DNA from 3 places in the Methylobacterium sp. BE186 genome. Region 2 is predicted to be linked to each of the others. Evidence: predicted binding sites of a transcription regulator. Region 2 holds the regulator's gene; each other region holds the start of a gene.
What was found. Region 2 encodes LexA, which represses DNA repair genes until DNA is damaged. Its sites were predicted from a motif close to TGTTCNNNNTGTGTTCNG; they were not measured.
Positions count from the first base shown of each region.

Region 1: recA (recombinase RecA) is a predicted target of LexA. The motif match lies at 2,203-2,220, and genes of this name have one in related genera.
Region 3: uvrA (excinuclease ABC subunit UvrA) is a predicted target of LexA. The motif match lies at 1,647-1,664, and genes of this name have one in related genera.

Region 1 is NZ_JAVDVV010000005.1:134,085-138,363, reverse strand. It holds gene cckA (cell cycle histidine kinase CckA) at 1-2,114, shown strand, start outside; gene recA (recombinase RecA) at 2,281-3,372, shown strand; gene J2X36_RS07750 (MAPEG family protein) at 3,445-3,861, opposite strand; gene alaS (alanine--tRNA ligase) at 4,053-4,279, shown strand, end outside.
Region 2 is NZ_JAVDVV010000011.1:75,911-80,189, reverse strand. It holds partial or broken gene J2X36_RS13545 (ComEC/Rec2 family competence protein) at 1-1,413, shown strand, start outside; gene lexA (transcriptional repressor LexA) at 1,407-2,129, opposite strand; gene glp (gephyrin-like molybdotransferase Glp) at 2,243-3,472, opposite strand; gene moaC (cyclic pyranopterin monophosphate synthase MoaC) at 3,469-3,954, opposite strand; gene trpC (indole-3-glycerol phosphate synthase TrpC) at 3,968-4,279, opposite strand, start outside.
Region 3 is NZ_JAVDVV010000014.1:81,809-86,087, reverse strand. It holds gene J2X36_RS15660 (nitrate- and nitrite sensing domain-containing protein) at 1-1,384, opposite strand, end outside; gene uvrA (excinuclease ABC subunit UvrA) at 1,846-4,279, shown strand, end outside.

The sequences.
Region 1 (4,279 bases), on a different contig from region 2:
AATCCTCCCTGTGGACCGTCGGCGACATCACGCATGAGCGCGAGCGGCAGGAGAACGTCTTCCAGGAACTTCAGCACGCGATCGACTACCTCGACCACGCGCCGGCGGGCTTCCTCTCGATCGATCCGGCCGGCTCGATCGTCTACATGAACGCGACGCTTGCCTCCTGGCTCGGCTACGACCTCGCCACCGTCGGTCCCGGCGGTCCCCACCTGTCGGAGATCGCGCCCGGCGCCGACGTCCTGACGAGTGCCGCGGGCATGCCCGGCGAGGTTCGTACCGACCGGTTCGATCTCGATCTGCGTCGGCGCAACGGTCACTCGCTCCCCGCGCGCCTCTATCACCGGGTCGCCTTCGGCAAGGACGGCAAGCCCGGCTCCTCGCGCACCTTCGTCATCAACCGCTCGGCCGGCGCCGAGTTCGACGAGCCGCAGCGGGCGGCCGAGGTGCGGCTCGCCCGCTTCCTCAACAATTCGCCGATCGCCATCGCGACCCTCGACCGGACGGGCAGGATCGCACGCGCGAACGCCTCCTTCGCCAGGCTCTTCGGGGCCATGCCCCGGCAGGCGATCGAGGTCGGGGCGGCCGAGGCGGGTCCCGAGCCGAGCATGGGCGAGACCGTGACGGAGCGCGACCGCGCGGCGCTCGAGGCCGCTCTGGCCAAGGCGGCGAGCGGCCTCAGCGACGTGCAGCCGATCGAGGTCGCGCTGCAGGGCGCGGGCAATCGGTCGGCGCGCGTCTGGCTCAGCCCGGCGGGCGGCGAGGGCGCCGCCGCCGACCAGAGCCTCGACGAAGCCGATCGCGAGCGGGTGATCCTCTACGCCCTCGACACCACCGCTCAGCGTCAGCTCGAACAGCAGGTCGCGCAGACCCAGAAGATGGACACGGTCGGCCAGCTCGCCGGCGGCATCGCGCACGACTTCAACAACGTCCTCCAGGCGATCATCGGCTACTCGGACCTGCTCCTGGCGAGCCACAAGCCGACCGATCCCGCCTTCCAGGACATCATGCAGATCAAGCAGAACGCGAACCGGGCGGCCGGCCTCGTGCGCCAGCTCCTCGCGTTCTCCCGCCGCCAGACCCTGCGGCCCGAGGTAATGAATGTCGGCGAATCGCTCTCCGAGCTGACGCTCCTCCTCAAGCGCCTCCTGGGCGAGCGCGTCGACCTCGAATTGAAGCACGGCCGCGACATCTGGCCGGTCAAGGCCGACGTGAACCAGTTCGAGCAAGTGATCGTGAATCTCGCGGTCAACGCCCGCGATGCCATGCCCAATGGCGGCCGCCTGCTCGTGCGAACGGCGAACGTGCCGGGTCAGGCCGAAGCGGATGCGCGCGGCGGCGCGCCGGCCGGAGACCACGTTCTGATCGAGGTTCTCGACACGGGCGAAGGCATTCCGCCCGAGCTGATGGAGAAGATCTTCGAGCCGTTCTTCACCACGAAGGATATCGGCAAGGGCACGGGCCTCGGTCTCTCCACGGTGTTCGGCATCGTCAAGCAGAGCGGCGGCACGATCGACGTCCAGTCGACCGTGGGGGAGGGCACCGCCTTCCGGATCTACCTGCCGCGCCACGAGCCCGCCGAGGAGGCGGCCCCGGAGCCGATCGCCATCGCGAGCCCCTCCGCCAAGCTCGTTCCGCCGGGTCAGGCAGCCACGTCCGACGCGGTCGGAACGGCCCCGGCCGAGCCGGCCGAGGCCGCGCCGGCGGTGCCGAAGGAGGTGCGAAAGCCGTCCGCCGACCACACGGGCCAGGGAACCATCCTCCTCGTCGAGGACGAGGACCCCGTCCGGGCCGTCAACAGCCGGGCGCTATCGGCCCGCGGCTACACGGTGCTGGAGGCCGCCTCGGGTGCCGAGGCGATGCGGATCGTGGAGGAGGGCGCGAGTGAGATCGATCTCGTCGTGTCCGACGTCGTCATGCCGGAGATGGACGGGCCGACCCTGCTGCGAGAGATCCGGAAGCACAAGCCCGGCCTGAAGGTCATCTTCGTCTCCGGCTACGCCGAGGACGCCTTCCGCAAAAATCTGCCGGAGGGCGAGGCTTTCAACTTCCTGGCCAAGCCTTTCAGCCTGAAGCAACTCGTCGAGACCGTGAAGAAGACGATGTCGGCGTGAAGGCCGGCACGGCTCTCAGATCGGGACGCCGACCTCCGTCACCACCGTGAGAAATGCGGGTGAACGGAAGTGCTCTCCCTTGCGGAATGAGAACAAAACAGGTACACAAATCGGCAACCGGGCGCATTGAGAACCGCGCCCTTTCCACGCATAAGGATGCCGACGCATGGCCCAGGCCGCACTGAAAGTGGTGGACACTCCGAGCATGGATAAGGACAAGGCCAAGGCGATCGACGCCGCGCTGTCCCAGATCGAGCGCGCCTTCGGCAAGGGCTCGATCATGCGCCTCGGCAAGACCGACAAGGTGCAGGAGGTCGAGACCATCTCGACCGGCTCGCTCGGCCTCGACATCGCGCTCGGCGTCGGCGGCCTGCCGCGCGGGCGCGTGATCGAGATCTACGGCCCTGAATCGTCGGGCAAGACCACGCTCGCGCTCCACACCATCGCCGAGGCCCAGAAGAAGGGCGGTGTCTGCGCCTTCGTCGACGCGGAGCACGCCCTCGATCCCGTCTACGCACGCAAGCTCGGCGTGAACCTCGACGACCTCCTGATCTCGCAGCCCGATACCGGCGAGCAGGCGCTCGAGATCACCGACACCCTCGTCCGCTCGGGCGCTATCGACGTGCTCGTCGTCGATTCCGTGGCCGCGCTGACGCCCCGGGCCGAGATCGAGGGTGAGATGGGCGAGTCGCAGCCCGGCCTGCAGGCCCGCCTGATGAGCCAAGCCCTGCGCAAGCTGACGGGCTCGATCTCGCGCTCGAACTGCATGGTCATCTTCATCAACCAGATCCGGATGAAGATCGGCGTGATGTACGGAAGCCCCGAGACCACCACGGGCGGCAACGCGCTGAAGTTCTACGCCTCGGTGCGGCTCGACATCCGACGCATCTCGACGCTGAAGGACCGCGACGAGGCGATCGGCAACCAAGTCCGCGTGAAGGTCGTCAAGAACAAGGTCGCGCCGCCCTTCAAGCAGGTCGAGTTCGACATCATGTTCGGCGAGGGCGTTTCGAAGGTCGGCGAACTCATCGACCTCGGCGTGAAGGCCGGCATCGTCGAGAAGTCGGGCGCGTGGTTCTCTCACGCGAGCCAGCGGCTCGGCCAGGGCCGCGAGAACGCCAAGGGCTTCCTGCGCGACAATCCGGACATCGCGGCCAAGATCGAGACGTCGATCCGCCAGAATTCCGGCCTGGTCGCGGAGCGGATCCTCGAGAACGCGACACCCACCGCCGACGATCTCGAAGAGGGCGAGGCCTGATCTCAGCAGGCTACGCCGGACGGATCCCGAGGCCCGCCGCGAGAGATCGCGGCGGGCCTCATCACGTTCGCGTCAACCGCCGAAGGGCAAAATCTTGAGGAACAGGCCCCAGAGCACCAGCAGGATGCCGAGCATCGACACGCCCCAGGCGAGCGTGCGCATGACGGGAATGCCGAACGCGAAGATGGGCAGGTAGGCGGCCCGGCCGATCACGTAGAGGTAGGCCCCGGCGATTACGGCCGTGTTGTGCCGCCCGATGACGGCGCAGGCGAGGACGAGGGCGGCGAAGAGCGGGAAGGTCTCGAAGAAGTTCTTGGACGCTTTCTCGAGACGCGCGGCCGCGCCGGTCACTTCCGGCGCCTTGCCTTCCCGGTTGCTCGCCGCCCAGGCGAGGCCGCCGCGCTGCCTCAGCCCGCTCGCGGAGGCCGCCACGATGTGGACGAGGCCGAGCAGGCAGGCGACGGCGAGAAGGCGGACTTCGATCGGCATGGGCGGGACCCTCGGCGGGAAATGTGTGGAACCTCGGCCGTTCCTAGCCCGAGGCAGCCCCGGCACGAAACCGCCCGCGAGAAACCACCCGTGACTTGCGCCGCGCCTCTCCTTATGAGGACGAAGAACGATAGCCAGGCTTCGCCGTGAGGCGCGTGGCGCAGGATCCGATCAGGACAGAGTCTATTTCGATGAGCGGCGTCAACGAGATCCGGTCGACCTTCCTCGACACCTTCGCGAAGGCGGGCCACGCCGTGCTGCCCTCCTCCTCGCTCGTGCCGAAGAACGACCCGACGCTGATGTTCACGAACGCCGGCATGGTGCAGTTCAAGAACGTCTTCACGGGCGTCGAGAAGCGGCCCTACACCAAGGCGACCACGGCGCAGAAATGTGTCCGCGCGGGTGGCAAGCACAACGA
Region 2 (4,279 bases):
CGGGCGGCGGGCATCTACCACGTCGTCTCGATCTCCGGCCTGCACATGGTGCTCGCGGCCGGCGTCGTCTTCTGGCTGGTGCGCTCCGCGCTGGCGCTGGTGCCGCATTGCGCCCTGCTGTGGCCGATCAAGAAGATCGCGTCCGGCTTCGCGATGGTGGGCGTCACCGCCTATTGTGCGTTCTCCGGTTGGGACGTCGCCGCCGAGCGGGCTCTGATCATGACCCTGATCATGCTCGGCGCGATCCTCGTCGACCGCCCGGCCCTGAGCATGCGCAACCTCGCGCTCGCCGCCCTCGTGGCGCTCGCCCGCGAGCCCGAGGCGTTGCTCGGCCCGAGCTTCCAGATGTCGTTCGGGGCGGTGGCCGGCCTGATCGCCTGCGCCCGCTTCATCGACGGGCGCCTCTTCCGGCGCGAGGGCGCCGGGCCGGTCGGGCGGTCCGTCGCCCTGGCCGCGGGCGCCGTGATCGGCACCTTGCTGACGACGCTCGTGGCGCAGATCGCCACAGCCCCCTTCGCGACCTACCATTTCCAGACGATCCAGCCCTTCGGCCTCGTCGGCAACGCCCTCACGCTGCCGCTCGTCTCCCTCGTGGTGATGCCGGCCGCGGTGCTCGGGATCCTCGCCTACCCGTTCGCGCTCGATCAGCCGGTCTGGTGGCTGATGGGGCAGGCGGTGCGCGGCATGCTCGCGATCTCGGGCTGGATCGGCGGTCTCGGGCAGGCGAATGTCGGGGTGCCGGCCTTCGGCACGGGCGCTCTCGCGCTGCTGGCCGCCGGCCTCCTCGTCGCGGTCCTACCCGCCTCGCGCCTGCGATGCCTGTGCGTGGTGCCGCTCGGCCTCGGCCTCCTCCTGGCCGCATCGCCCGAGCGCCAGGACATCTTCATCGATCGCGAGGGGAGGGGCGCGGCGGTGCGGGGCGAGGAGGGCCGTCTCGTCGCTCTTGGCCGGCCCTCCTCCTTCGTCCTCGAGCAGTGGATGAAGGCGGACGGCGATGCGCGGAAGGCGTCGGAGGCCGGGGAAGGGGGACGCTGCGACCGGCTCGGCTGCACCCTGCGGGCCTTCGACGGGCGCCGGATCGCGCTGGCGCGTGACAAGCGCGCGCTCACCGAGGATTGCGCGCGCGCCGACATCGTCATCACGTCGCAAGTCGCCCCGCCGGGCTGCGCGGCGGGGCTCGTCATCGACCGCGCCTATCTTGCGCGGTCTGGCGCCGTCGCGATCCGCCTCACCGGTTCCGGCCCAATCGTCTCGACGGCCCGCGGTCTCGGTGGATCCTCGCCCTGGCGCCCGGCCGCGGCGCCGCGCGCCCAGCAGATTCCGGGCTCTCCGACCGCTCGGGCAAGCCCGGACGAGGCCGCTCCGGAGGAGGGTGCCGCGTCTGCGGAGACGGGCCCCGAATCGCTTCAGTAGCGGCGCACGAGGCTGACGAGGCGTCCCTGGATGCGGACCCGGTCGGGACCGAGCACGCGGGTCTCGTAGGACGGATTCGCGGCCTCGAGGGCGATCGAGGAGCCGCGGCGGCGCAGGCGCTTGAGCGTCGCCTCCTCGTCGTCGATGAGGGCCACGATGATGTCGCCCGTGTTGGCCGTGTCCTGCTTGCGGATCACCACGAGGTCGCCGTCGAGGATGCCGGCCTCGATCATCGAGTCGCCGCGCACCTCGAGCGCGTAATGCTCGCCGCCCGCCAGGAAATCCGGCGACAGGGTGATCGACGCGCTCTGGTTCTGGATCGCCGAGATCGGCGTGCCCGCCGCGATCCGCCCCATCACGGGGATCGTCATGGCGCGGCCGTTCTCGTCGGTCGCCTGCGTCGTCGGCAGCTTCGCGGCCGGCGCCCGCGTGCGGCCGCCCTCGACGACGCTCGGCGTGAAGCGGCGCACCTCGCTGCCCGACCCGGCCGGCTGGCCGAGGCTCTCGGGCATGCGGATCACCTCGATCGCCCGTGCCCGGTTCGGCAGGCGGCGCAGGAAGCCGCGCTCCTCAAGCGCCGTGATGAGGCGGTGGATGCCGGATTTCGACTTGAGATCGAGGGCATCCTTCATCTCATCGAAAGACGGCGGGACGCCGCTCTCGCGCATCCGCTGCTGGATGAAGCGGAGCAGATCCAGCTGTTTACGCGTCAGCATGGGGCAGTCTCATCTCTCGGGGCGACGCGGCGGGCGGTCGCGGAAACAAAGCGCGAACACGTTAAACGTTCCGCAAGTGTTCCGCAAGCGCAGCTTGGCGATACTGATCGAGATCAGAGGATCGAGCGGTCGAGACGCAGGATGCGGCAGGATTCGCCAGCCTTCGCGGCCGGCGCGTGCGGCGGGCGCACGAGAAGGGCCTCGGCTTGACCGAGCACCGAGAGCATCGAGGAATCCTGCCGCGCCTCGGGATGCGCGACCGGCAGACGATCGGGCGCCGTGTCGAGGCGGGCCCGCATGTAGTCGGCCCGGCCGTCATTCGCCGGCAGATCGCGGCCGAGCGTCGCCGGCTCGTCGCGGTCGGCACCCGCCCGCGGATCTCCGACGAGCGCGCGGATCGCCGGGACCACGAAGAGCATCCCGCAGACGATGGCCGAGACCGGGTTGCCCGGCAGGCCGATGACCAGCATCTCGCCGAGCCGGCCATGCATCAGCGGCTTGCCGGGTCGCAGCGCGACGCGCCAGAAGCCGAGTTCGAGCCCCTCGCGGGCGAGCGTCGATTGCACGAGGTCGTGGTCGCCGACCGACGCGCCGCCGAGGGTGACGAACAGGTCTGCGCGCACCTCGCGGGCCCGGCGGATCGCGTCCTCCAGCGCCGGCAGGCTGTCGCCCGCGATGCCGAGGTCGATCGGGTCCGCTCCGGCCGCGCGGGCGAGAGCGGCGAGCGCGAGCGCGTTCGAGGCGACGATCTGGTCCCAGGCGACCGGCGCCCCCGGCGCCACCAACTCGTCGCCGGTGGCGAGGATCGCGACCCGGGGACGGCGTCGCACGGCGACCTCCGCGTGGCCGGCCGCGGCGGCGAGCGCGAGCCGGCGCGCGTCGAGGCTCTCGCCCGCCTGCAGGAGCGCGTCGCCTTCCCGGAAATCGAGTCCGGCGGGCCGGACGAAGCGGCCCGCGGATACGCCTTCCCGCGCGGTCACCGTGTCGCCCTCGGCCTCCGCGTTCTCCTGGATCAGGATCACGTCGGCTCCCTCCGGCACGGGCGCGCCGGTGAAGATGCGCACGGCCTCGCCGGGGCCGACCCGGCCGGCATAGCCATGTCCGGCGGCGCTCGTGCCGACGAGCCGCAGCCGGGCGGGGATGCCGGCGAGGTCGGCGCCGCGCACGGCGTAGCCGTCCATCGCGGAGGCCGGGAAGGGCGGCTGCGTGCGCAGCGCGGCGACCGGTTCCGCGAGCGTCCGCCCGGCTGCGGCGGCGATCCCGAGGCGCTCCGCCTCGACGGGCCGGGACACGCTGGAGAGGATGCGCCCCAGCGCCTCCGCGACGGGCAGGAGGCCGCTCACGCGCCGGCTTTCGCGCGATAGCTGCCCGAGCGGCCGCCATCCTTGGCGAGCAGCCGGATGCCCTCGATGCGCATGCCGCGATCGACCGCCTTCACCATGTCGTAGACGGTGAGGCAGGCGATCGAGACCGCGGTCAGCGCTTCCATCTCGACGCCGGTCGGACCCTGCACGCGCACCTCCGCGGTGAGCCGAAGGCCGGGGAGCGCTTCATCGACCTCGCAGGTCACGTGGACCTTCGAGAGCAGGAGGGGATGGCAGAGCGGGATCAACTCGTGCGTGCGCTTGGCCGCCATGATGCCGGCAAGGCGCGCGGTGCCGATCACGTCGCCCTTCTTCGCGTCCCCCTCCCGGATGAGCCTGAGCGTCTCGGGAAGCATCACCACGGCCCCTTCCGCCAGCGCCGTGCGGGTGGTCGCGGCCTTGTCGGTGACGTCGACCATGTTGGCCGCGCCGGTGGCGTCGAGATGGGTGAGGCCGGTCATCCGCGGGTCCGGGTCACGCCGTCTCGCCGAACAGGAGGCTGCGCGTCGCCTCCGTCAGGTTCGCCTGCCGCATCAGGCTCTCGCCGACGAGAACCGTGTTGAGGCCGTTCTCCGCGAGGCGGACCACGTCCGCATGGCTGGCGATGCCGCTCTCGGCGACGGGAATGCGGTCCTTCGGGATGCCGGGCGCGAGGCGGATCGCGGTCTCGAAGGAGACCTCGAAGGTCTTCAGGTTGCGGTTGTTGATGCCGATGAGACGCGTGCCGAGCGGAATCGCCCGCTCCAGCTCCTCGGCGTCGTGCACCTCCACCAGAACGTCCATGCC
Region 3 (4,279 bases), on a different contig from region 2:
CTGCCTCCTGCGAGGCGTTGGCGACCCGGGCGCTCAGGGAAGCGGTGTCGCCTGCGGCCCGCGCCATGCCGCCCGCGGCGGCCTGGAGCTGGGTGGCGGCCGAGGAGACGGCCGCGACGATGCCGCCGACCCGCGCCTCGAATCCGTCCGCGAGGCTCAAGGCCGCCGCGCGCTGGGCGGCCGCGCTCTCCTGCGTCATCCGCTCCTGCTCGGCGCGGATCCGGTGCCGCTCGCGCACGCTGTCGCGGAAGTCGGCCGCCGCCGCTGCGATGGACCGGACCTCGCGCGGGCCGCCCTCGGGGATCGCCACGTCCTCCTCGCCCCGGCCGATCGCCGTGAGCGCCCGCGACATCCGCACCAGCGGGCGAGCGATGGCGGTGCCGAGGCCGAAGGCCAGCGCGCCGGAGAGCAGGAAGGTGGCGAGCCCGGCCCCGGCCCAGAGAGCGAGGCTGCGGTCGGCCTGTGCCCGCACGGCGCCGGCAACCGCCAGCAGGTCGCCGGTGAGGCCGTCCTCGACGCGCTTCAAGGCGTCGATGCGCTGGGAGGCGAGTTTGAACCAGAGAGGGCTGTCGCGGAAGGCGAGCCCTTCGCCCGGCAGCGTGTCGAGGACGAGCTTGCGCAGGCGCGCCACCTCGCGGGCGGATTCCGCCGCCTCCGCCGTCTCGAAGGCGGCGGTCTGGGCGGGCTCGGCGCGCAGGCGGAACAGGGCCTCGTAGGTCCCCTGGTTGGCCGCGAGCGTCGTCAGCCGCTTCAGCCCGGCGAGATCGAGGCTGCCGCCCGCGACGATCGCGGAGGCGGCCGCCCGCTCCTGGCCGGCGAATTCCTTGAGCGAGAGGAAAGCTGCGTAGGTGGCGAGGCGATTCGCGATGCCGGCGTGGCTCGCGGTCTTCGACATCTCGCCCACCATGCCGAGCCCCTGGCCGATGAGCCCGGTGAAGTAGGCCATCGCCTGGGGCGGGGTCGGCTCCAGGGCGTCGATCGCCTTCCGCTGTCCCTCGAGGCGCCCGAGATCCTCCCGGAATTGCGCCACCTGCCGTGCGAGAGGCCCGCCGGATCCCGCGCTCGCCGATGCCGAGACCGCGCCCGCGAGGTCCGCCCGGGCCGCATCCGTACGCGTCCGCTGGGCGGCGAGCTCCGCCCTGAACTGGCTGCCCTTCGAGCCGAGGAAGAGGCTCGACGCACCGCGCTCGCGCTGGGCCTCGTGCACGAAGGCGCTGACCTGCGAGGCAAGGCCGACGAGATCCTGGACCGCTTCCATGCCGGCCCGCTGCTCCAGGCGATCGGAGACGGCGAGGGCCGCCACCACCGCGAAGGCGAGGCAGGGCGCGAGCGCCACGGCCAGGATGCGTCCCCGCAGGGACGCGATGAAACCACCCGTTCTCATGCCGATATCAATCCAGAATTGCAGCCCGAATCTGGATCGGCGCGGTGATGTAAATTCAGCGTTTCCGTTTCGAGATTCTGCTCAACATTTGGTCATAAGAATCAAATTTGAGCATTCAAGATCCCTGAAGAGGCGCGGGGACTGTCGAGGAGGGCGCGGCCAGCAGGGACCCGCGCGTCGGAGACCGGTTGGACTCGGGCTTGACGCTTCCTACATCGGGATAGCGCCCGCGTATCGGCCGGCCCGGTCCCGGGTTTGCTCCTGTACCGTGTTTGTTCTAAGCAGGATCGTGTCGGACAGTGCCCTGCCCTTGTCCGAAGAAATCCTGCGCCTCGATCGAAACGCGGGGCCGGTGACGCGTTGGCCTGCCGACGCGGTTCCGCGTCGCGGGGACCGGCTCGCCGGCCGGGACGCATTCGGCTCGCCGCCGACCGACAGACTGCGAAGAGACCTGCCTGCCCATGGCAAAAGCCAGCGCCAAAGCCGCCCCGAAATCCGCCGCGCAGCCGGATGCGGGCCCGAGCACGCGATCCGGCAGGAAGCCCCGGGCGGTGGCCTCGCCCGTCGCGAACGAGGCCGAGGCGGAGCAGGCCCGCGAGGTGGCCGCCGATGCCAAGCTCGGTGCCCTGTTCGACGCGGCCCGCGACACCCGGGTGATCTCGGTGCGGGGTGCCCGTGAGCACAACCTGAAGAACGTCGATCTGACGATTCCCCGCGACAAACTCGTGGTGTTCACGGGCCTGTCCGGCTCCGGCAAGTCCTCGCTCGCCTTCGATACGATCTACGCGGAGGGGCAGCGCCGCTACGTCGAATCGCTCTCGGCCTATGCCCGCCAGTTCCTCGAGATGATGTCGAAGCCCGACGTCGACCAGATCGACGGGCTCTCGCCGGCGATCTCGATCGAGCAGAAGACGACCTCGAAGAACCCGCGCTCCACGGTCGGCACGGTGACCGAGATCTACGACTACATGCGCCTTCTCTGGGCACGGGTCGGCATCCCCTACTCGCCGGCCACGGGGTTGCCCATCGAGAGCCAGACGGTGAGCCAGATGGTGGACCGGGTTCTGGCGCTGCCGGAGAAGACCCGCCTCTACCTGCTCGCTCCCGTCGTCCGGGGCCGCAAGGGCGAGTACCGCAAGGAGATCGCCGAGTTCCAGAAGAAGGGCTTCCAGCGCCTGCGCATCGACGGCGAGATGGTCCCGATCGACGACGTGCCGAAGCTCGACAAGAAGCTGAAGCACGACATCGACGTGGTGGTCGACCGGATCGTGGTGCGCGACGACATCGGCTCGCGGCTCGCCGAATCCTTCGAGACGGCGCTGGAACTGGCAGACGGCGTCGCGCTGATCGAATTCGCCGACGCTCCCGAGGGCGGGGAGCCCGAATCGATCACCTTCTCCTCGCGCTTCGCCTGCCCGATCTCAGGGTTCACCATCGCCGAGATCGAGCCGCGGCTGTTCTCGTTCAACAATCCCTTCGGCGCCTGCCCGACCTGCGGCGGCATCGGCCACGAGATGCGGATCGATCCCGAACTCGTGATCTCGGATTCGGCGCTGAGCCTCAAGCGCGGCGCCGTCGCGCCCTGGGCGAAATCGACCTCGCCCTATTACGGTCAGACGCTCGACGCGCTCGCCAAGCATTACGGTTTCAAGACGACCGTGCCCTGGGGCGAGTTGCCCGAGGAGGCGCGGCAGGTGATACTCTACGGCTCCGGCCGCCAGTCGATCCGGTTCGACTACAATGACGGGATGCGCGCCTACGCGGTGAACAAGCCCTTCGAAGGCGTGATCCCGAACCTGGAGCGCCGCTACAAGGAGACGGAGAGCGACGCCTCCCGCGAGGAGATCGGACGCTTCATGGGCGAGACTCCCTGCGAAGCCTGCGGCGGCAAGCGGCTGAAGCCCGAGGCGCTCGCCGTGAAGGTCGCCATGCAGGATGTGGGCGAGGTCACCGCGCTCTCGGTGCGCGAGGCGCATCGCTGGTTCTCGGACTTGCCGGACAAGCTCAGCCCGAAGCAGAACGAGATCGCGGTGCGGATCCTCAAGGAGATTCGCGACCGCCTCACCTTCCTGGTCGATGTCGGGCTCGAATACCTGACGCTTGCCCGCGGCTCCGGCTCGCTCTCCGGCGGCGAGAGCCAGCGCATCCGGCTGGCCTCCCAGATCGGCTCGGGACTGACGGGCGTCCTCTACGTCCTCGACGAGCCCTCGATCGGCCTGCACCAGCGCGACAACGAGCGGCTCCTCGGCACGCTGAAGCGCCTGCGCGACCTCGGCAACTCGGTCATCGTCGTGGAGCACGACGAGGATGCGATCCTGCAGGCCGACTACGTGGTCGATGTCGGCCCGGGCGCAGGCATTCACGGCGGCGAGATCATTGCGCAGGGCACGCCCGCGGAGGTGCTGGCCCATCCCGCTTCGCTCACCGCCAAGTACCTGACGGGCGAGCTCAGCGTCCGCACGCCCGCCGCCCGTCGCAAGGCCCGCAAGGGCAAGCTGAAGCTGACGGGGGCGCGGGGCAACAACCTCAAGAACGTGTCCGTCGAGATTCCGCTCGGCACCTTCACCTGCATCACCGGCGTCTCGGGCGGCGGCAAGTCGACCCTCGTGATCGACACGCTCTACAAGGCGGTGGCCAAGAAGCTGAACGGGGCGCTGGAGCACCCGGCCCCCTACGAGCGGCTGGAGGGGCTGGAGCACCTCGACAAGGTCATCGACATCGACCAGTCGCCGATCGGGCGCACGCCGCGCTCGAACCCCGCCACCTATATCGGCGCCTTCACGCCGATCCGCGACTGGTTCTCAGGGCTCCCCGAAGCCAAGGCCCGCGGCTATCAGGCGGGGCGCTTCTCCTTCAACGTGAAGGGCGGGCGCTGCGAGGCCTGCTCGGGCGACG